DNA from 3 places in the Pantoea rwandensis genome. Region 2 is predicted to be linked to each of the others. Evidence: predicted binding sites of a transcription regulator. Region 2 holds the regulator's gene; each other region holds the start of a gene.

Region 1 (7,698 bases), 1.2 Mb from region 2:
TAGCACTGTCGGATGTCCATAAATGAAGGAAGAAACCTCCGCTGAATGCGGAGGTTTTCGTTTGGGGAATTAGAAAGCAGAGGTGTCTTTAAACAGACCCACTTTCAAATCTGTCGCGGTGTAGATCAGGTTACCGTCAACGAAGACTTCACCATCAGCCACGCCCATCACCAGCTTGCGGTTGATCACGCGCTTGAAGTGAATTTTATAAGTGACTTTCTTCGCGGTTGGCAGTACCTGACCGGTGAATTTCACTTCGCCCACGCCCAGTGCGCGGCCTTTACCTTCAGCGCCTAACCAGCCGAGGTAGAAGCCAACCAACTGCCACATAGCGTCAAGCCCGAGGCAGCCAGGCATGACCGGATCGCCTTTAAAGTGGCAATCGAAGAACCACAGGTCAGGGCGGATATCCAGTTCGGCTTCCACAAAACCTTTGTCAAATTTACCGCCGTCTTCGGTCATCATGACCACGCGGTCCATCATCAACATGTTATCAGAGGGAAGCGGCGGTCCATTTTCGCCAAACAGTTCGCCGCGACCTGAGGCAACCAGGTCTTCTTTGCTATAGGATTCGCGTTTATCTACCATGTTCTCAATATGCCTTCTTTTAGTGAAGCCCGAATATTAGCGAACAGTTGTACGCTGGGCAAATCAATCAGCTGTGGTTGAACCAGTTGAGCCAGCGGAATGGCCACGGACGATGACGAATTTCCTGCTGGTTCAGCTGTGCAATACGTTCCTGAATGGTATTGAGCAGTGATTCGCCGCTCTCACTTTGCCATGCGATACCGGTTAATAAGGGTAGCGCTTCATCCACGCTTTCGATTGCCCAGATGTGGAATTGCTCTTGCTTCACCGCATCGACCACAGCTTCGCTGAGGCTCAAATGGCGCACATTGCTGGCTGGCAGAATAACGCCTTGTTTACCTGTCAGCTCGCGTGACTGGCAAATGTTGAAGAAGCCTTCGATTTTTTCATTCAGGCCGCCAACAGGCTGCACATTACCAAATTGGTCCACGGAACCGGTCACCGCAATATGCTGGCTCAGTGGCTGATTGGCCAGTGCGCTAATCAGCGCGCAGAGTTCGGCCAGTGAGGCGCTATCGCCATCCACTTCGGAATAGGATTGTTCAAACACTAACGAGGCTGAGAAGGGCAGCTGTTGCTCGAGTTCAAGTTCAGCGATCAGATAAGCTTGCATAATCATCATGCCTTTCGCATGAATATTACCGCCCAGCTCGGCTTTACGCTCAACGTCAGTGAATTCACCATCACCTGGATGAACAACACAGGTGATACGCGACGGCTCGCCCCACGGACGCGGATGACCTGGAAACTCCACCACCGACAGACCATTAATCTGTCCCACCACTTCACCTTCAGTTTCAATCATAATCTGATTGAGCAGAATTTCGTCACGCATGCGGTCAGCCAGGTAGCTTTCACGCCATTCGCGTGCTTCCAGTGCTTCTTTTAATGCTTCAGCATTGATGACGTCACCGTGCAGCGCGGTTTCCTGCAGCTGACGGCGTAACCAGCGCGGGCAGAGCGGCAGGGTTTCTTGATCACCCGTGAAGCGAACCGCCTCATTGATCAACAGCGGCCAGAAGTCGGCTGCAGGCTGATCCAAGCCGGCTTGTTCAGCCTGCGTGAGCGTCCACTGGCACCAGAAGGTCATGTCCTCTTCATCGGTGATCTGCAGGTTCTCTTCGAACTCGCTGTACAGTGCCATTTCATGCACTTCTGCATCCAATTCCTGGAAGCTGGCTAACGCATCACGATCGCCACAAAGTACCAGGCGCAGTTGCAGCGGCAGAGAAGGGATGGCCACTGGCAACGGTTGGCGTTCGTCCTGCGAATACCAGTCAAAGCGACCCTGCTCGATGCACTTACGCAGACGCAGCCATAGCAGTGGTTGAGCCAGTAGCGTATTCACGGAGAGGATTAAAGTGCCGCCATTGGCCTGATGAATCAATCCCGGCTCGGGCTGGATACGATCTTTGTACTGACGCACACAACCAAACAGCTGTTCTGCTTCAATCCAGTCGGCAAAGTGAACGCCGCCCTGACTGGTGAATGGCCGGTTAGCATCGCTGGGCGGCATCAGGCTGACCGTGTCGCCCATGACATGATAGTCACCGCCATACAGCGCGATCTCTTCAGGCTGGAAGCGCTGCGCGGCTTCGGCGATGCACGCGAGATAATCGCTGTTTTCCTGGCTGCGTAATAGCAACAGAGGAAAACCCAAGGTTTGATGATGCAAATGCGCCAGCGCATTCAGCAGACGCGGCTGAACCGCGGCAAGACTATCGCTATCTTCCAGTGAGACGTTTGAGAAAATGGATTGGTAGCGGATGCTATCCGGCTGCAGGGCTTGCCACGTAATTTGAGTGCTGGTCAAAATATTCGCATTAGTCAGATTTAGGAAAAGCGCGATTATACAGGAATCAACCTTGTTAAGCACTGCGGAGTTCCAGCCCGAAATGTGATGACCGCTACATGTTTTTCCTTGCTGCATCCGGGAAAAAAGCTGTTATTCTTAGTTTGTTACGTGATCACGATGAGATTCCGATGAAATACCAGCAACTCGAAAATCTTGAAAGTGGATGGAAGTGGAAATACCTGGTGAAAAAGCATCGGGAGGGTGAATTGATCACCCGTCATCTTGAGCTTAGCGCCGCGCAGGCTGCGGTGGATGCCTTACTGGCGATGGAAAATAGTCCAGTAGAGGTAGCGGAATGGATAGCTCAGCACATTCACCCCGATCTCGAGAACCGTCTGAAGCAGACTATTCGTGCGCGCCGTAAGCGGCACTTTAATGCGGAACATCAGCATACGCGTAAGAAGTCGATCGATCTGGAATATCTGGTGTGGCAGCGTCTGGCAGGATTGGCGCAGCGTCGCAGCAATACGCTATCAGAAACCATTGTGCAGTTGATTGAAGATGCCGAGCGCAAAGAGAAGTATGCCAGCCAGATGTCAACGCTTAAGCAGGATCTGCAGGCGATTCTGGGTAAAGGCGGATCAGAGAACGAATAGCGCTGATGTGTGCACTATGATGGTGTTGTGAGTCAGTTGAAAAGAGATAAAAAAAACCCCGCCAGAGCGGGGTTTTTTAATGCGTGATAACTTAAGCCTGTGGCTGAGTTACAACGTCTTTGATACCTTTCACGTCGATTTCAACGCGACGGTCTGGCGCCAGGCAGTCGATCAGGGCATTACGGCCTTTCACGCTGTCACAGGTGTTGCCAGTCACTGGGTTAGATTTGCCCATACCGCGTGCAGAGATCTTGTTAGAAGGGATACCTTTAGAAACCAGGTAATCAACTACAGACTGAGCGCGTTTCTCAGACAGTTTCTGGTTGTACTGCTCTGAACCGATACGGTCAGTGAAGCCTAGTACTACAACAGAACCGTCTTTAGGATCCATTGAGCTCAGCTGGCTGTACAGCTGATCCAGAGCCTGCTGGCCTTCTGGTTTCAGAGTCGCTTTGTTGAAGTTGAACAGTACGTCAGACTTCAGAGTGAAACGCTTGGTTTCAACAACTGGCGCTGGAGCAGGTGCTGGAGCAACAACTGGTGCTGCTGCTTCATCCTGACCGAAACGGTAAGAAACGCCGACGCTCAGCATGCTGTTGTCTGGACGCGCACCAACGGTACCTGCGTCACCGATGTTGTTAACCCACTGATAGTCCAGGCGAGTCGCCCAGTTTTTGGTCAGTGCGTATTCAACACCAACAGCAGCCAGCGGAGAAACGCCGGTGTCGTGGTTGCTGATACGGTCGCCAGTGTTCAGATTGGCCTGCTTAGAGTCTGCACGCCATACCATGCCGCCCAGACGGGTATACACGTCCAGATCGTCAGTGATTGGGTAGCTCAGTTTAGCTGCCAGCTGAACGCCTTGTGCTTTGAATGCGCCGTTAACTTGGTCGCCTTTGTTAGGCATACGGCCTAACCAGTCGTAGCCCAGCTCGAAGCCCAGGTATGGGTTAGCCTGGTAGCCCAGGAATGCACCAGCGCCAAGCTGAGATTCGTGAGTTGGACCGTCATTGTTCGCGTAACCGTTACCGTAGTAACCAGTATCGTGATACTGAGACCAGCCCAGTTTAGCACCGGTGTACCAGGTGTTATCTTTAGGAGCGGCCTGCGCTACGGTAGCGAAGCCAGCCAGTGCCACTGCAATTGCGATAGCTGTCTTTTTCATTTTTGCGCCTCGTTATCATCCAAATAGGCAATGAGCAAAAAGGTTGCTCTTTGTGTTAATCCTTCGCCGGGTCTAAACGCTCGCTTATGACTCTACCGAAAAAACGGAGGTTATTGAGCACCCTGGCGAGATAAAGTCTACAACGAGATTGGAAAGTTACAAGTATGATGTGAGGCCAGCCAGCAAAAAAACAGGGATTTATACACACATATTAACAAATCACATGGCAAAATCTTCGCCAGCGAATTGAGAAAATGCGGCTAAACCATTGTCAAAGCTGGCGGGAAAAGAATCAGTGGCTTAGCAGCATCCTTAAGAAAAAAAAGCGTGAGAAAATTCCTGGTTTTACTTAATGAAACAAATCCGACGGAATTTTTGGCGTATTTGGTTGTCTGGACAAGACGCGATCGTGACCTTGCGGACGCATAATCAAACCCAGTGCTTCACCTTCTGCCGCTGCCATTTCGAGTTCAAACCGTTCTTCATCATTCAATTCGTACGGAATCCAGGCCAAAACCACACTATAATTTCCCGTGCGCAGTGCCTTCACCATACTTTCCACTGTCGTGAGTCGTTCAGATTCGGTGATATGCATACTTTTCTCAAGCGGTAATCCTGACTGCTGCATCCAGTTGCGGTTCAGCTTATGCGCTGGTGTTAACCACAGCTGCCAGCGGGACTGTTCGCTGAGTTGCTTTAACACCGGCAACAGCAGTAACTGCATCATGCCAGGTTGTTCGCTGTAACGTAGTTCAGTAATTCCACCCAGAGAAGGCTGCGTCAGGCTTGAAGAAGCAAAACGTTGAGAACGATCAGCAGGGCCAGAGAATTGAGTACGCATGTTTTAATCACTCAGTAATGAACTGTATGGATGTACAGTAATATCTTCCTGGATAAAGATCAACCTCAATTTCTGAAAACACCTCGCAAATTGTGCACAACGCACACAGCAAATGCTTTTATTCATTGAACAGCTAATGGGTTTTTTCTATCTCCTAACCAGATGAAAAACCAGGATTTTAAGGAATTTTCTCGAATGAGAATTCACGGAAAGGAGCTGTAATGAAAACCAACAATCCACTCGTTAAACAATCCAAAACACAGCTGGCGCCGCTGGGAAAGATCGAATCCCGAACGCAATTTGGTGGCTATGCACTGACAGTAGAAAAGGTCATTTTTGCATATATCAACGAAGACGCGCTTTACCTGCGTGCCAGTGAGGCATTGCAGACTTACCACACCCAACGTGCTCTTGAACCGCTGGTCTATCGCAAACGCGGCATACCGGTGCAACTGAATTACTTCAAGGTGGATGCAAAGCTTTGGCAGGATCCTGAGCAATTATTGCGGTTGTCGGCCAGTGCGCTGCACGCAGCACAGCATGAGTTAGCAAACCGGACAGTGACCTTACGGCTGAAGGATCTGCCTAACCTTAGCCTGCGCATGGAGATGATGCTGCATAAAGTTGGCATCAGTTCAGTGAAAGTGCTGCATGAAATGGGATCGCGCCAAAGCTGGCTCAAACTGCGTGCCGTTAACAAACATATCGGGCTGAAAACGTTAATGGCATTGGAAGGGGCGATTTCCGGACATCACCAGGCAGCATTGCCTGCAGCGATCAGAGATGAGCTCTACGCGTGGTATGTCAAAACGCTCCACCCCAAAAACGCGGTGGAGCAACGTTAACTTAATGGCTGGATAATGTGCGGCGCAGGCGGGCAATTTCTGGCAGCAGGGCAATCAGTAAACCCAACTGCTGCATCACCAGCGGCGCCTGCACGTCCGAACTGTTTTTAATATCACTTAATTGCTGCATCACCTGCTGCTGCATGGCTAATGCCTGCTTGTCGTCAACGCGTTCAATCTGCAACACATCTTCAACAAAACACACTGCATCGTCTAAAACTTTGAGCAATGCGGGATCAGTAAGCTGTTCGCGATGCGCGCCCAGCGCTGAGATGTAGCTCAGGAAAGAGTGATTCAGGCACAGTAACCGGAACGCGTTTTCACGCAGCGGTTGCTGCAGCTTAAGCTCGCTACTCATGTTCGAGACCACCGATGCTAATTCCGCATCGGCATTATGAGCATCACGGCGCGCCACACGATAAGCCAGACGATTATCTTTGCCCTGATGATATTGTTCCAGGATAGCATCGAGATAACGACAATTGGCATTCAGTGTGCGATCCGCCACGGCGCTAATTTTGCGAAAACGCCAATCGGGCCAGACAAATGCCACTGCCAGCCAGGCCAGTCCGCAACCTAACAGTGTGTCAACAATGCGCGGCAACGCCACCTCAAAGCCTTCGCCCAGCAGGTTAAAGCAGAGCAGTACCAGCAAGGTGATGAACAGTGTGGCTTGCGCATACTGAATCTGACGAAAGGCAAAAAACAGCACGCCACTTAGCACGATGAGAATCAGTTGCCCTTCAATAGAGGGCACTAACCACAGTACCGGTAAGCCAATAGCGATACCCGCTAATGTTCCACCAATACGTAAGGCGAGCCGGCGGCGAGTGGCATTGTAGTTAGGCTGGCAGACAAACAGACTGGTGAGCAAAATCCAGTAGCCGCGATGAAGACCGGTAATCTGAATAAAAGCGTAGCCCACGCAAAGCACGAAGGACATGCGTACAGCATGGCGGAATAGTGCTGAACCTGGACTCAGATGACGGCTTAGCCGTAACCGGATATCCGCCCATCCGCTCAGCCCTTCACGCGAAAGATGGTTATCTGCTGAGGCAGGTGGTTCGGCCAGCGCTTGTTCAGACTCAATCGAGGCCAGTTGCGCATCAATCGCACGCAGATTACGCAGCAGCCAAAATAGCGCGCGGATGTGAGAATCCTCGGGATCATTCTGTTGCAATCGTTCCAAAGCCGTTTCCAGCCGGGAGAAGGTGCGCTCAAAACTGCTGTCATGATGCCATGGCTGGCGTAGCAGGATGCTCTCAGCCAGCTTGCGACAGGCTTGAGCTTGCATATTCAACAGGCGCTGAAAGCGGAACAGCACCTCGTTATAGCGCCAGTCATCACGCAGCAGGTGATATTGCAGATGGGATGAGCTGGCGCGTTCGTGAATATCCTGCGCGACGAAATAGTAGTGCAAACTGCGACGTGTGCTGCGCGATCCACGGTCGCCTCGCAAGCGACTCTGAATGGTGGTTTTCGTCTGATTGAGTTGCGCCACCAACTGGCTGTTCACCATCGCCGTGGCAATGGTACTGGCATCATCCTGTTCACCAGCATCGGGATCGAACAAATTAGCCTTGGCCTCCAGATAACTCGCCAGCTGAGAAAAGCTGGCCGCCAGTTGCTCCTGCACCGGCCGCACCGGGAAAATCAAATGACCGATAAATGTCAGCAGGTTGTACCATAGCGCACCAATCAATAGCAGAGCGGGCTGCATCCACCATTGAGGGAATAAGCCAATACCCAACATGGTATAAACCGCAATGAGCAGCGCACCAAATGCGATAGTGGCATAGCGCTGCCCC
Region 2 (7,698 bases):
CGCCGCAAGGCCATTGCCGCTCGAACGCAGGTTATCCTGATCGCCCGGCCTTGGCGTGATGCTCCCATCCGCGACACCACGCAGATAGGTGATGTCGCTATCAACCACATTGGCGCGCACATGTGCCGTGCCGTAGGCTTTAGTAATAAAGGCAAAGGGCAGCGTATCGTTTGGAACAGTGACGGCAAAAGCGACTCCCGCAGTGCCGTTAGCTTTATTACCTTTCAAATCTTGAAGCTGATTGGCCATATCGCCTGCCGCAGCCTTCAGCTCCGGGTAACCTCTGAGATAATCAGCAAAATCGAAATCATCTATCAGTTGTTTATAACGATCAACACTGTCCGTGATGTCATCAACTTTGTTAATTAATTTGTCTTTGTCGGTAACCTGTACACCGGCTGAAGGGAATATGACGCTGACGTTATCTTCAGGTTTGGCTTTGGTCATCAATGCCGGGTTAGCCAGCACCGCTGAACTCCAGGTTGACGAAGCGACGCCGGTGCCACCCATGGCATCGTTACGCGCGTCATACCATGTACCTGCTGCCAGAGCTGAAGAAGAAAGAAATACTGCATTCAAACCAACAAGATAAGCTACTTTTTTGTGCCTGAATAATGTCTTCACCATGAGCCTGCCATCACCTTTGAAATGTCGCTGAATAACTCAGAAACGAAACAGTTTAGTTAGCCGCTATTCTGAACCCTGGCTAACGCATCATTGCTGTGAATTAAAAGGAAATAGCACTGCTGTTCGCAGAATTGGATACAACCACACCATTCTGCTGTTTAGTTATGCAGAAAAATGAACAAAGCCTAAATTGATGCCAGATATTACTTAAGACCTTTTGAACCTTAGACGCTAACCCGGTGAGTTGCAAAGCAAAAATAGCGTGATAATTACGCTATATGACTGATCTAATGTAGGGTCTGAAATGAGCGGTTTTATCAGCACAACAGGAAGGTTAAGTTAATTTATTGATTAACGAGATTTTTCCTGGACTTTAACCGGGTAAAAAGCAATCACAGCAGGGTAAAAGTTTGTGTGATAAAATAACATCGCCTGCAACCTGGAGAACACTTATGTCAAACCTCACGCCCGCACAACTGCTTACTCAGGCAGAATCCCTTTGCCTTGACCGCGGCGTGCGCCTGACCACTCAACGCGCTGAAGTGCTGCGTTTAATGGCTGAGCAGAATGGTTCGATCAGTGCTTATGATCTGCTGGATCAACTCCGCATCAGCGAGCCACAGGCTAAACCTCCGACCATTTACCGCGCGTTGGATTTTCTGTTGGAGCAGGGTTTTATTCATCGTGTTGAATCGAATAACAGCTATGTGGTTTGCCACCATTTCGACGAGCCTGCGCATACTTCGGTGATGCTGGTGTGTGATGGTTGTGCGGCAGTCAGTGAAAAACACGCACACGGCGTAGAAAAGATTATTTCGGGATTGGCCGATCAGGCCGGATTCTCACTGCGCCACACGGTTATTGAAGCCCATGGTTTGTGCGAGAACTGCGCAGAAGTCGCAGCGTGCAATCATCACGATAGCTGCGATCACGATCATGAGATTGATACGAAAAAGAGAGTGAGAAAAGGGTGAGTGGCACTTCCTTGTGCCTTGCCGACGGGTGATCGGCGGGGTAGGAGCATCTTCCTTAATTTCGGTTACCAGCGGTAATCTTTATTGTGACTTTCCCAGTCTTTCACTTCACTTTCGGCCTGGTCTTTCGCATAGCCGTAGCGTTCCTGAATTTTACCCACAAGCTGATCGCGTTTACCTTCGATGACCGTCATATCGTCATCCGTCAGCTTGCCCCACTTCTCTTTCATTTTCCCTTTAAACTGCTTCCAGTTACCGCTCGCTTCGTCTTTGTTCATCATAATCCTCCACATCATCCTGAGTGAGATGCGATGTTCTCCTAATAAATCAGGAAATCACCCACACAACGCGCTACTCAATTGCGCCGTTTGAGATAATTATAGTAGCCAGATAGGATTACGCAAAAAATACAGAATAATCTGTAGGTTACGCTTCGCTTATTCAAACAGTGAACCAGCTGTCGTGTCGCCAGTGACGTCGCCACATCCACCAGAGCGTCAAGCCGCGCAAGGCAAGAAACACCGTCACCGCCAGCCATAAGCCGTGATTACCGAGCCACGGGAGTGTCAGTAAGGCAAGCCCATAACCCACTGCCGCCATCACCATGCTGTTGCGCATTTCACGCCCACGCGTGGCGCCGATAAACATACCGTCCAGCAGATAACACCAGACACCGATCAGCGGCAGAATCACCTGCCAGCCAAGATAACGATCGGCCATCTCTCGCAGTGGCTCAAGCGAGGTGAGCAACGCCACAATTTGAGGGCCGGTTACCGCATAGATGGCGGCGAACGCCAGGGCAACGATACCGGCCTGACGGCAGGCAGCATGCCAAATCAGTAATAAGCGACTGCGATCTCGTGCTCCCACCGCTTCACCGGAGCAGGCCTCCACGGCATAGGCAAAACCATCCAGCGCATAGGCCGTAAACGTCAGGAACATCAGCAGTACGGCATTCACCGCAACAACATCTGGCCCTAAACGCGCGCCCAGCAAGGTGAGTGACGCGAAACAGATTTGCACCATAAGCGAACGCAGCATGATGTCGCGGTTGAGCCGGAACAGGCGTGCCGCATCACCACGCCAACTCTGTTTTAGCAGATTGAAAGAAATGCCACGCAACTTAAGCACACGTACCACCATCCATAACCCCACTCCCAGCGTGACGTACTCTGCCACCGCCGTTGCCGCCGCCGCACCCGCAACGCCCCAGTGAAGCTTCAGCACAAACAGGAGATCGAGCAGGATATTCACCAGGTTACCGACAATGAGCAGCACCATCGGCGCTCGCGCATATTGCACGCCGAGCAACCAGCCTAAAATCACCAGATTGGCTAAGGTCGCCGGTGCGCTAAGCCAGCGAATGTTGATAAAAATTTGTGCCTGGTGCTGCACTTCCGGGCTGCCGCCCATTAATGAGGCTGCGACCAAACTGAAGGGCGCGCGCAGTAATAAAAACAGCACGCCCGCCACCAGAGCGATCAACAGAGGTTGCGTCAACGCCCGCGCCAGGGCGGTTTTATCGTTCGCGCCAAACGCCTGCGCAGTCAAACCCGTGGTGCTCATGCGCAGGAACAGCAGCAACATAAAGATGAAACTGGTCGCCGTTGCACCTACCGCCACGCCACCGAGGTAAATGGGACTATCGAGATGGCCAATCACTGCCGTATCGACGACACCGAGCAGCGGAACGGTAATATTGGAGAGAATCATCGGCAGCGCCAGCCGCCACAATGCTTTATCTGAAGAGGAAAACAGCCGCATTCGCCCGTTCCATTGTTGCGCTGGCCAATCGGACCATTAACCGGCAATCAGCCTGAGGAGGAAAATCAGTGTATCAGACTGCGGTCAGTACAGTGACCAACCGCAGCGGGGGAATTCAACGAGAGATTAAAGCCATTCGCCGTTACGTACGATACCCACAGCCAGACCTTCAACGGTCAGAGCCTGCTCACGGGTATCGACTACAATTGGCTGGAATTCGGTGTTTTCTGGCAGCAAATGCACAATGGCACCCTGCTTTTTCCAGCGCTTGACGGTCACTTCATCATCAATACGCGCCACCACAACCTGACCATTACGGACTTCCTGAGTTTTATGCACTGCAAGCAAGTCGCCATCCATAATCCCGATGTCTTTCATCGACATACCACTCACGCGCAGCAGGAAATCAGCGGTAGGTTTAAACAGATTGGCATCAACCTGATAGTGCGCTTCGATGTGCTCTTGCGCCAGCAGCGGCTCACCGGCGGCCACGCGACCGATCAGCGGTAACCCTTCGGAGACTTCTTCTTCCATTAGCAGGCGGATGCCGCGAGATGCGCCGGATACAATCTCGATGACGCCTTTACGCGCCAGTGCTTTCAGGTGTTCTTCCGCAGCATTGGGCGAGCGAAAACCCAGTTGCGCAGCAATTTCCGCACGCGTTGGCGGCATGCCGGTCTGGTTAATGTGGTCGCGAATCAGATCATAGACCTGTTGCTGCCTGGTGGTTAACGCTTTCATCCCGCCCCCTGGTTGTTTATACAGTCGCTGTGAGTATATACAGGTATTGGCGAAATGAAAACCAAAACAGAGGGAAAAATCAGCGGTTTGAAGATTCTGGAATACCTATCGCAAATGCGACCAGAGCAGCGCGATCCAGACAAACAGAGCCAGTAAGATAGCCAGCAATACCGCCGCTGAGCCCATATCTTTTGCTCGTCCGGCTAAAGGATGGCGCTCTTGCCCAATGCGGTCCACCACCGCTTCGATGGCGCTATTCAGGATTTCAACGATGATCACCAGCACCACGGAGCCAATCATCAGCACACGGGAAATCGCATCAACATCCAGCCAGCAGGCCACCACAATCGCCACCAGTGCGGCAATGGCTTCCTGACGAAATGCGGCTTCATGTTGCCAGGCGGCGCGCAAGCCCTGCCAGGAATAACCGGCTGCATTCACTATTCTTTGAATACCGGTGACGTTATTTGCCATGCTTTGGAACCCTTGATGTGATTTGGCGTCAATATGTGGGCTGTTTGAGGTCGTGTAAGCCACAGATCTTCGTTGCACTTTCTGGTATGCTTGCCGCGCTTTGCTAACAAGAGGCTTTAAGTTGTCTATGTCAGGTTGGCGTAAACTTTATTACAAACTATTGAATTTACCACTCTCTTTTTTGGTAAAGAGTAAGGTCATTCCGACCGATCCTGTCTCAGAACACGGGATCGATCCGACGCGTCCAGTGATGTATGTTTTGCCTTATGATTCAAAGGCTGACCTGCTCACTCTCCGGGCGCAGTGCCTGAAACATGATCTGCCCGATCCGCTGGCTCCGCTGGAGATCGACGGCACGCTATTGCCGCGTCACGTGTTTATTCACGATGGCCCACGCGTATTCCCCTATTTCGTTGCCAATCCTGAGTCGGTGAAGCTATTCCACGACTACCTCGATTTGCACCGCAGTAATCCGAATCTCGACGTCCAGATGTTACCGGTTGCGGTCATGTTTGGTCGTGCGCCAGGACGTGAAATCCAGGGTGAAGATACGCCGCATCTGCGCATCCTTAATGGTGTAGAGAAATTCTTCGCCATTTTGTGGCACGGACGTGACAGCTTTGTGCGCTTCTCGCCAACCGTTTCCCTGCGCCAGATGGCGACAGAGCACGGCACCGATAAGTCGATTGCCCAGAAGCTGGCACGCGTGGCACGCATTCACTTCGCGCGTCAGCGTCTGGCTGCAGTCGGGCCACGTCTGCCCGCACGTCAGGATCTGTTCAATAAGCTGCTGCAATCCAAAGCGATTGAAAAAGCGGTTGAAGATGAAGCGCGCAGCAAAAAAATCTCGCACGAGAAAGCCCAGCAGAATGCCGTTGAGATGATGGAAGAGGTCGCAGCGAACTTCTCGTATGAGGCCATTCGCGTCACAGACCGCGTGATGGGCTGGCTGTGGAGCCGTCTTTATCAGGGCATCAACGTCAACGGTGGCGAGCGTGTGCGTCAGCTGGCGCAAGATGGCCACGAAATTGTGTATGTGCCCTGCCATCGCAGTCACATGGACTATTTACTGCTCTCTTACGTGCTCTACCATCAGGGCCTGGTGCCGCCACACATCGCGGCCGGCATCAACCTGAACTTCTGGCCAGCGGGTCCGATTTTCCGTCGCCTGGGCGCTTTCTTTATCCGTCGTACCTTCAAGGGCAACAAACTCTATTCCACGGTGTTCCGTGAATACCTGGGCGAGTTGTTCAGCCGCGGATATTCAGTCGAGTATTTCGTTGAAGGCGGGCGCTCACGCACGGGCCGACTGCTGGATCCTAAAACCGGCACGCTGTCGATGACGTTGCAAGCCATGTTGCGCGGCGGTAGCCGTCCGATTACGTTTGTTCCGATCTACATCGGCTATGAACACGTCATGGAAGTGGGTACTTACGCCAAAGAGTTACGTGGCGCGGCCAAAGAGAAAGAGAGTTTCCTGCAGATGGTGCGCGGGTTACGTAAACTGCGCAATCTTGGCCAGGGCTACGTTAACTTCGGCGAACCCCTGCCGTTGATGAACTATCTGAACAAAAACGTGCCGGAATGGCGTGATGCGATCGATCCGATTGAACCGCAGCGTCCGGCATGGATGACGCCGACCGTGAATGATATTGCGGCACGTCTGATGGTGCGCATTAACGAAGCCGGTGCAGCCAACGCCATGAACCTGTGCGTCACCGCGTTGCTGGCTTCTCGTCAGCGTTCTCTGACGCGTGAGCAGTTGATTGAGCAACTGGAATGCTATACCCAGCTGCTGCGTAACGTGCCTTATTCGCCGGAAGCGACTGTGCCGGAGATGAGTGCTGAAGCGCTGCTTGATCACGCCATGGGCATGAACAAGTTCGAGACGGAACAAGACAACATTGGCGATATCATCATTCTGCCGCGCGAGCAGGCCGTCCTGATGACCTACTACCGCAACAACATCCACCACATGCTGGTCATGCCATCGCTGATTGCCGCTATTGTGCAGCAGCATCGTGAGATCAGTGAGGCGGAGCTGCTGCGTCAGGTGAGTCTGGTTTACCCGATGCTGAAGAGTGAGCTGTTCCTGCGCTGGGATAACGCCGAGCTGCCAGGCGTGCTGAATGCCCTCTGTGCTGAGATGGCACGACAAGGCCTGATTACCGAGCATGATGGGCAGTTACGCATGAATCCAGTGCGTCACCGCTCGCTGCAATTGCTGGCTGCCGGTATCCGTGAAACGTTGCAGCGTTTTGCCATCACCTTCGCCATTCTGAGTGCCAAGCCGACGATTAACCGCGGCACGCTGGAGAAAGAGAGCCGCACGCTGGCGCAGCGTTTGTCTGTGTTGCATGGCATTAATGCGCCAGAGTTCTTCGACAAAGCGGTATTTACCGCGCTGGTGCTGTCACTGCGTGATGAAGGCTACATCAGTGATTCAGGCGATGCCGATGCGGAACGCACCCACATTATGTGGCAGATGCTGGCAGAGCTGGTGACCGGTGATGTCCGTTTGACTATTGAAAGCGCTGTAGCCCACGAATAACGTCGGGCATCAAAAACAGAAAGGCGACCCTCAACGGGTCGCCTTTTTTATGGCATTAACCACTTAAAACAGGTCAATAAATGGCTGAGTATTGAGAAGTACGCCGATAAACAGCACCAGCCCAACATAGTTATTATTCAGAAAGGCCTGGAAGCAAGGATCGCGTTCACGTTGAGCAATCAGCTTTTGTTGATACACAAAGAAGCCGCCCGCCACCAGCAGTGACCAGTAAAACGCACCGTTCAGATGCAACATCAATCCCACCAGCGCCATTAGCCCCAGCGTGGCCAACTGCAATAAGCCGATGATCAACTTATCGAAACGACCGAACAGAATCGCCGTGGATTTCACGCCAATCTTCAGGTCGTCATCACGATCAACCATCGCGTATTGCGTGTCGTAAGCCACCGTCCAGCAGATATTCGCGAAGAACACCAGCCAGCAAACAAGAGGTAAGGACTCACTAACTGCCGCCCAACCCATTGGAATCGCCCAGCCGAATGCCGCTCCCAATACCACCTGGGGTAAATGGGTGTAGCGCTTCATAAACGGATAGACCCATGCCAG
Region 3 (7,698 bases), 1.4 Mb from region 2:
ACAGCCATGCCCACCGCAAATCTCGAAAATGTTGAAACTATTTCAGGTACCGATCGATAGTTCGTTTTTAACCGGTATCGCATCCCGCCTGGAAAATCTTCATTCCCAAAGCGCGTCATGTTAAATGAAGAGGCACCTCTGAAACGATAGATTGACTGCTTAGCATCCCCAACTGCCCACAGGTTTTCACCTTCACCACATATGGCTTTCAGCAGTCGCACGCTGCTGTGGTTGACGTCCTGGTATTCGTCTACCAAAACATGTTCATAGGTAGACTGAATATGAGAGCGAATAGCTTCATTTTCTTCAAGCAGCTTTACAGGTAGTGAAACTAGGTCCCCAAAGTCTATACATTCAGACTGTTGCTTGAGACTTTCATAAGCTGCATACACCCTGGCGACTTCAATCGCTTTCTCTGCTTCAAGGATGGCATCAGTCTCAAAAGCGCTATCGCGCATGGCCTGCGCCAGTCTAAGGTAGGTGCTTGCATCGACTACCTCATCTTTAGCGCGTGATATGCCGGTGAGAAAGTCAGCGATAATTCGGCTTGGATCATAAAGATTGCGGTAATGAACCAAGCCTAGTTTAGGGAACTCATGCTCCAGCAGTTCTACTGCTTCTGTACGGTCCAGCATTCGGGGAGCTTGCGGCAGATTCAGCTTATCGTGAAACCGGCGAACCAAATCGAGGCCGAATGAGTGGAAGGTACCGATCCACATCGCAGCCGCAGCAGCGCTATCAACTCGCGCAATCCTTTCAGCCATTTCTCCAGCGGCTTTATTTGAAAAAGTCAGCAGGAGAATTTTACGGGGATCAACCCCTCCATTAAGCAGTCCTTTAACACGGCCTACCAATGTCTGTGTTTTTCCTGTGCCGGGTCCGGCTTCAAGCAGAAAGGCAGCACCGCGATGAGCCGCGGCTTCTGCCTGTTCATCGTTTAGTGGATATTCAATTGCTGGCTTTTGATTTTCAGGCAATGTCGGGGGCAACAGTAGTGCATCAAAAAGTTGCTGGGCAACGACGTCAAACGGCGCGCCAAGCCTTTCGGCAATACTTGAAGCACTTTGGCCTTCCAGATAAAGCGTGCTGACAAAATGCCTCGGCAGCAAAAACTCGCGCGCAAATAGATCCATCTGGACCTCTCTTCGCTGTCTGCTGCTGTAATCAACGACTCGTTCAACTCCCAGAGGCGAGGATTCCGATGTTCTGGTGGGATCTATCGTATAACTCGTCTCATCTTCTTCGACATCATCCCCAAGTTCAGCATGACCAATTTCATGAGCGACGAGGAATGCCTGTTCAAAAAGAGTTGCGCATTTTTCGTGGAGGATAAACATCTCCTCTGGAATAAAGCGAGCCCGTGCGCCCCTCAGATTAGGCGATCCTTTACTGGTTCTCTCCACATCAAGGCCTCGCCGTTTTGCTTCTGCAACAGCAAACTCATAGGGTGCCCATGGATTATGTCCTGAAGCAACGGCTTGGTCATGTAGAGCAGCAGCGGCCTTGCGAGCCAGTTCCACGGCTTGCACGTTATCAATCCTCTTCCATTAAGTGACTGATATCGTCCTCAGGCCAGTCAGCATCCCGCAGCAGTTGTTCAAAAGTAACCTTTTCTGCATCACCCGGTTTAGTGTTGGACTTATAGCTCCCTGCAACCTCCATGGGTGGCTGTTTGAGGGATGTAAACAGGTGCTGAACGCTTGTCTGAAGTTTTTCAGCAAAGCTGATCATAACCTTCCGGGGAACAGACTCGGCAATTACGTTTCGTTCTTTAAATGCCATAACAACCTGCCGAGGGAGATTAAGCGATTTAGCGAGATGACGCATTTCCTGAGCCGGGATATTGGCGAAGGGGTCACCTGTTGTTTTCCCCGGTGACGTCTGGATGCGAGTGACAGCCGAATTGATTAAGCGGTGCTGGGACTCAGAGAGTGGTGCATCATCCTCAATTGATGATCTGGCTATCTCTCGAGATAAATCTATGAGGTCATTGGCAAATTCTGGGAAGGCTGTGAGGTACTTTTGCAGAGTCGCTTTTCCCACATCATGCTCTATGGAAAATGACTCCAGCACCTCTTCCAGGGATGCCTGAGGTGAAAGTCCGGTCATCATATGCCCCCTTCAAGCAATTTTTTCAGACGTGCAAACGCCCTGTTTTTCTGATTATGTATGGTCTTTTCAGACTTGTTAAGAGCCTTGGAAATTGTCATCTCTTGAGGGTCGATGGAGTCTATTGGAAAATCTAATCGGATCATCTCAATGATTCGCTTCTGTAGATCGGGTAAAGTCTCAATCGCCGCATCAAGCTCACGACTGTAATGAAAATGATTGAAATCTGCTTGTTCAAAAGGATTAAAACCTTCAGAAGCAGTTTCAACCTCTGAAGTAATGTCCTCTGAATCATCGTACTCCAGCTCAGTATTTCTTTTCTCAGACCGATAAGACTTCTGCAGGGCATCGTTTTTTAGACTTAAAACGGCTTTGTCAAAACGGATTTCAAACATGTCCAGTCGTGCATCATAACCCGCTTTATCGAGCATGAGCATTTCAACAAAACGGTCAAAAACGCTCTCCTGAATGTCGCTGTTCAGCATTGATACAGAACTTCCACCAGGATTAGCGGCTCGAGGAAGCTTCCTGAAAATGCGTTCTGAGAGGATCCTGAAGAGAGGATCAAATAGAGCCTGGTTAGCCAATGCGCTGCGTCGGACGAAGTAAAGAAGACATTCACAGGGCACATATTGCGGATGTGTATTGCTCTGATTACACAACTGAATCAGATCTTCATCCGTGAGGGTGACTAATTCTGTCAACCTGGCTTCAATCTCAGGAATGCGTGTGTACAGCTTTCCACCCTCGGTTTGTTTTTGAAGAGGAATGATCAATGCAACCTCCATCATAATGCGTGTGTGTCGAATAAGTGCTTTCTGCGCTAGTAAGGGGTCGCAAGGTTAAAGAAGCACAATGATTAATTTTCCGGCGTTATTATCATTTCACATCTAGCAGTCTACTTTTGTTTGATGGTCTAAAAGAGCCACATCAGTTCGTGATTTAGCTCGGTTTCACTCCTCAGCTTTTGAGAGTGTTGAATTAACGAATCGCATCAGCCACATGCTATTAAGCCTACATGGTGTTGGTTCTGCTGAATGTACCCGATCCAATGGGCTTTTGTGCATCATTAATTTAATGACAGGTTTAAAGCGGTGACTTGCTCCCTATAAATTAAAATATATCAATGTCTGCTTTTGGCACTTAACTGCCGCAAGCAAGCCCCACAAAACTTCAGCGACCGATGAGCAGTTCGAAGTAATCAGCCGCTATTTCGTGGCACCGCATACCGGTCAAGGGTGCAATGTGATTGTGTACAGTTCATATTTTCTCCCATTAACGACTGTTCCTCAGCCCCTGCTTTTGCTAGCCTGTGCGGCTGGACTGCTTCCAGCCGCACTAGCGTTGCCGGTTAAGGAGTTTCCATGTCGCCTTTCAATAAACATCGTCCCTTCATTTCTCTTTCTCGTCGTCAGCGCCGCAGAAAAGTCATCGAGCTTAAAAAGCGTATCTATCGTGAACGCCATCGCTGTGGCGGGGTGTTTTATGATGCTTGTGATATCCAGCACTACAAAGATAATCCCGACCACATTTGGGCGTGGAGTGACATCTATTTTGTCGGCCGCGATCCTGCCGATCTCTGGAATGCTGAGATCATCACTGCAAAGCAGGCGCTTCAAAATGCGGTGCACGACCGTGCATTTAATGAAGCCTGGGCGATGCTGAGTCAGCAGGAACAAGAAGAAGAGGCGCGATATGAAACAACGCCTAACGTGAATAGCAAAGGCAAAATCGTCAGCCATACCCTTGTACACCGAGAAAAACAGGTTTATGCGATTTTTGGCGGGCTGACATTTTGGCAGTTTATTGAGAAGCGTGAGCGGGAAATCGCGCAGGATCAACCGCCGAAGGTTTGCTGTGGTTATCAGTTCCTGCCGGGATTCGCTTATGGGCATGGATTACGGATGATCGTTGATGCTGAGACATTGAGCCAGCAGGTTATCGAAGCAGCGGTTACGAATTTTTTGCAATGGGTGAAAGCGGAGTAGCGGGTAACTTAATGGGGTACGGTGTGACTGCCAAAGCCAAAGCCAAAGCCAAAGCCAAAGCCAAAGCCAAAGCCAAAGCCAAAGCCAAAGCCAAAGCCAAAGCATGCGGCATAGGCACTGGCCATCAATGCTTTCTATATCTCATTGAAATGACAGAGATATGGATAAAATCTTTCGTTAAGTTTGTTAACCTGGGCGTTATTTTATCTCTCGATATCAATGGTCAACGATGTGCTTAGTCTTTATCAACACTTTACCAGTTGAAGTATGCCCAGCGTTCCTCTTCCCCGGGTGTCATCCCGACCACGATTTTTAGGGCGTTGAGTAACAGATCGATTTGCAGGGGATCAGAGGCCTTCTGCACTTCAGTGATCAATTGCAAAATCACGGCACCGTTGGTGACTCTCACCCCACGTTGAGTGATTTCACTCGCGGCTGCTTCAATCACAACGGTTTCAGCAGTTGCTTTGTCGCGAAGCGCATCTAAGTGCAGGAAAGACTTCGCGCTATTGGTTGACTGTTGTGTGCTCTGATACATGATTTTATCCCTTATGTCCGCTACTCAGGCGTCACTATGGTCATGCTGTAACATATAACAATCGCAATCTATTGGTAGAGTGCGGATTTTGTACAGGGTGGCATTTCGACTGAGGTCGAAATCACATATGAAATAAATTTAGCGCACTTTGTCAAAATTGGGAGGGCGGAGATCACCAAACATAGTTCTGCCATCGTCTATAAATCTTAATAGACCAATTTATGCTCAAAGGCATCTTCGGTGTTTAGGGCTTTTTATGCGGGTATGCCTTGGGTTGAGTGTGCAACCAACTCATGCTTGATAACTCTGTTGCTTCGTCAGCGGAGTAGAGGAAGAAATATTCTGGCAAATCATTTTGAGGGTGTCGTCCCTGACAGTGTCTCCGGCCGGTATACACTCACGTGTAACCGATGAGGTCATCCGCTTCGTCGTCTTCCGGCCGGAACCGGATTACGTCCTTTGGCTTCAGTTCATCTATCGTTAATTCAGTTCATTGTTCAGGCCAACTAAGGTCTGCAAATAAGGTATTTGCTCCTCGGCGACTGAAGGTGACTCAAAGCTCATTAACCAGCTTCTGGCTTTAGCGATTTGAGTCAATCGGTCAATATTATTCTCTGATTTAGACATCAAACCAAGCTGTGAAAAAAGGTTAGCAACACTGATTTCCTTTCGACATAAAGCAAGGCTTAATGCGGCTTCACCAATGATAATATGGCTTTCTTCATGATCTTGAAATAACACTGAAAATCCTCCATTAGATCGAATTAATGACAACCTCAATTTAAACTTAGACGCTACTTTTAATATTGCATTGCGAATCATCTTAATAGCGTTGGGTGTGGCTTTTTATGATTAATAAAAGCGGAGCTTTCACATCACAACCTGGATTTTTCATCATACTGAATGGATGTTGTTTTTTAATCTAGTGTGAAGCACTGGTTTTAATGATTATTTGAAAATGTATTATTAATATGGTGAAAGTGCCTATTCATCAAAAGGTTAATACATCCTTTCACAAGCTATTCGAATATTTTTCGTTCGCTTCAGCTAGCGAATCATTTAGCTATCCAATGACATCGGCTTTTCTCCGCCCGGCGGCAAACCAAACATGCCCCGCACCCAATTAAGAAACGCGCCATAAGGCCTGCCCAAACACAGCATCATCAACGCAGCACCTAGCGTACCGCGCACCAGTCCACTGCCCGACGCACCGCTAAAAGCAATGATCGCAGCATAGATCGGCACCTGAAAACTCACCAGCGCAATACTGTCCCACAGCAGCTTCGAAACCCGGCCCGATCCTGCACGCTGCATCACCCAATCGCGCCACAATCCGTAAGGGCGGGCAACCGGCACCATCAGAATTGCACCAATTAAACGGGCATGCAGCACCTGGTCCCACGCCATGCCGGCGATCCATCGTTCATTAATCATGCCCGTCGTGGTGAAAAATAAAATCAGCGCAGTGGTATCCGCAATAAAGGCCTTTCGGCGCATGTTTAGGTCTTGAGGTTGAGGCAAAATACATTTCCTATATGAAATCGTGAGACAAAAGCCGTTCAACTCAGCGGCGAACCCTCATTTCACCCTAGCCCAAAACCACCGCAGCACCTCCATCCCGCCGTTAAAACCAGCCAAAACTAAATCTCCTTTCCTGCCAACTGCTTTGCATCATCCCGAAGGATCCCGCTTGATCAAACAACCCGATCAGTAATACTGTATTTATATACAGTATGTTTTCGAAGGCCATCATTATGGTGTTTTATCAACCGGCGGAACTCCGCGCCATCCTCAGTTTGCCCTTGTTTATCAGTCGTGTGCCGTGCGGTTTTCCGTCACCGGCGCAGGACTACGTTGAGCAGCGTATTGACCTCAATGACCTCTGCGTCACACATCCCAGCGCCACTTACTTCATCAAAGTCAGCGGTGACTCGATGATCGAAGGCGGAATCAGCGACGGCGATATGCTGATCGTCGATAGTGCGGAGAAACCCGAGCAGGGTGATGTGGTGGTGGCGGCCATCTCGGGGGAGTTCACGGTGAAGCAGCTGATGCTGAAGCCCTGTCTGCACCTCAAACCGATGAATGCGGCGCACGCCATCATTCCCATTCCCGACCCGGATCAGTTTGAGATCTTCGGTGTCGTTAAACATGTCATCAAGACGCTGAGAAGGTGATGTTTGCGCTGGTGGATGTGAACTCATTCTATGCCTCGTGCGAGACGGTGTTCAGGCCGGATCTCAAAGGTAAGCCGGTGATTGTGTTAAGCAACAACGATGGCTGTGTCATCGCACGTTCGGCCGAGGCCAAGAAGCTGAATATCGGCATGGGCGGCCCCTATTTCAAAATCAAAGATGTGTTGCGTCGCCATAACGTGCATGTATTCAGCTCTAACTATGCGCTCTACGCCGACATGAGTCTGCGCGTGATGACGATACTGGAAGAGATGGCGCCCGCCGTTGAGATCTACTCCATTGATGAGGCGTTTATGAACCTCACGGGCGTGCGGAATTGCCGCGTGCTGGAAGAGTTCGGACGGGAAATCCAGCAGCGGGTGAAACGCGAAACGCATCTGGCGGTGGGGGTGGGGATCGCGCCCACCAAAACCCTGGCCAAGCTGGCCAACCATGCCGCTAAGAAATGGAGTAAAACCGGCGGCGTGCTGGATCTCTCCAACCTTGAGCGACAAAAAAAGTTAATGGCGTTAGTCGATGTGGCCGATGTGTGGGGCGTAGGGCGTCGCATCAGCAAAAAGCTGAATGCCATGGGCATCAATACCGCGCTGGATTTGTCGGAGCAGAGCACCTGGGTGATCCGCAAGCACTTCAATGTGGTGCTGGAGCGCACCGTGCGCGAGCTGCGCGGTGAGCCCTGTCTCGAACTGGAAGAGTTTGCGCCCGTGAAGCAGCAGATTGTCTGCTCACGCTCGTTTGCGGGACGCATCACGGAGTACGCCGACATGCGTGAAGCGGTGTGCAACTATGCTGTGCGCGCCGCCGAAAAATTGCGGGGCGAGCGGCAGTACTGTCGACAGATCGGCGTGTTTATTCGCACCAGCCCGCA

Evidence for each region. Region 2 encodes LexA, which represses DNA repair genes until DNA is damaged. Its sites were predicted from a motif close to TNCTGTATGTACATACAGNA; they were not measured.
Region 1: sulA (SOS-induced cell division inhibitor SulA) is a predicted target of LexA. The motif match lies at 5,066-5,085, and genes of this name have one in related genera.
Region 3: umuD (translesion error-prone DNA polymerase V autoproteolytic subunit) is a predicted target of LexA. The motif match lies at 6,350-6,369, and genes of this name have one in related genera.

What each region holds. Positions count from the first base shown of each region.
Region 1 is NZ_CP009454.1:3,247,927-3,255,624, reverse strand. It holds gene rmf (ribosome modulation factor) at 1-3, shown strand, start outside; gene fabA (bifunctional 3-hydroxydecanoyl-ACP dehydratase/trans-2-decenoyl-ACP isomerase) at 70-588, opposite strand; gene LH22_RS14930 (AAA family ATPase) at 656-2,518, opposite strand; gene matP (macrodomain Ter protein MatP) at 2,572-3,039, shown strand; gene ompA (porin OmpA) at 3,131-4,204, opposite strand; gene sulA (SOS-induced cell division inhibitor SulA) at 4,554-5,045, opposite strand; gene LH22_RS14910 (TfoX/Sxy family DNA transformation protein) at 5,267-5,890, shown strand; gene yccS (YccS family putative transporter) at 5,892-7,698, opposite strand, start outside.
Region 2 is NZ_CP009454.1:160,187-167,884, forward strand. It holds gene traF (conjugal transfer protein TraF) at 1-627, opposite strand, end outside; gene zur (zinc uptake transcriptional repressor Zur) at 1,080-1,601, shown strand; gene LH22_RS00715 (CsbD family protein) at 1,667-1,879, opposite strand; gene dinF (MATE family efflux transporter DinF) at 2,043-3,365, opposite strand; gene lexA (transcriptional repressor LexA) at 3,492-4,106, opposite strand; gene LH22_RS00730 (diacylglycerol kinase) at 4,212-4,580, opposite strand; gene plsB (glycerol-3-phosphate 1-O-acyltransferase PlsB) at 4,708-7,131, shown strand; gene ubiA (4-hydroxybenzoate octaprenyltransferase) at 7,195-7,698, opposite strand, start outside.
Region 3 is NZ_CP009454.1:3,044,891-3,052,588, reverse strand. It holds gene LH22_RS13915 (UvrD-helicase domain-containing protein) at 1-1,529, opposite strand, end outside; gene LH22_RS13910 (hypothetical protein) at 1,534-2,112, opposite strand; gene LH22_RS13905 (RNA polymerase sigma factor) at 2,109-2,885, opposite strand; gene LH22_RS13900 (hypothetical protein) at 3,474-4,097, shown strand; gene LH22_RS13890 (biofilm development regulator YmgB/AriR family protein) at 4,351-4,635, opposite strand; gene LH22_RS13885 (hypothetical protein) at 5,116-5,376, opposite strand; gene alaE (L-alanine exporter AlaE) at 5,695-6,132, opposite strand; gene umuD (translesion error-prone DNA polymerase V autoproteolytic subunit) at 6,390-6,812, shown strand; gene umuC (translesion error-prone DNA polymerase V subunit UmuC) at 6,812-7,698, shown strand, end outside.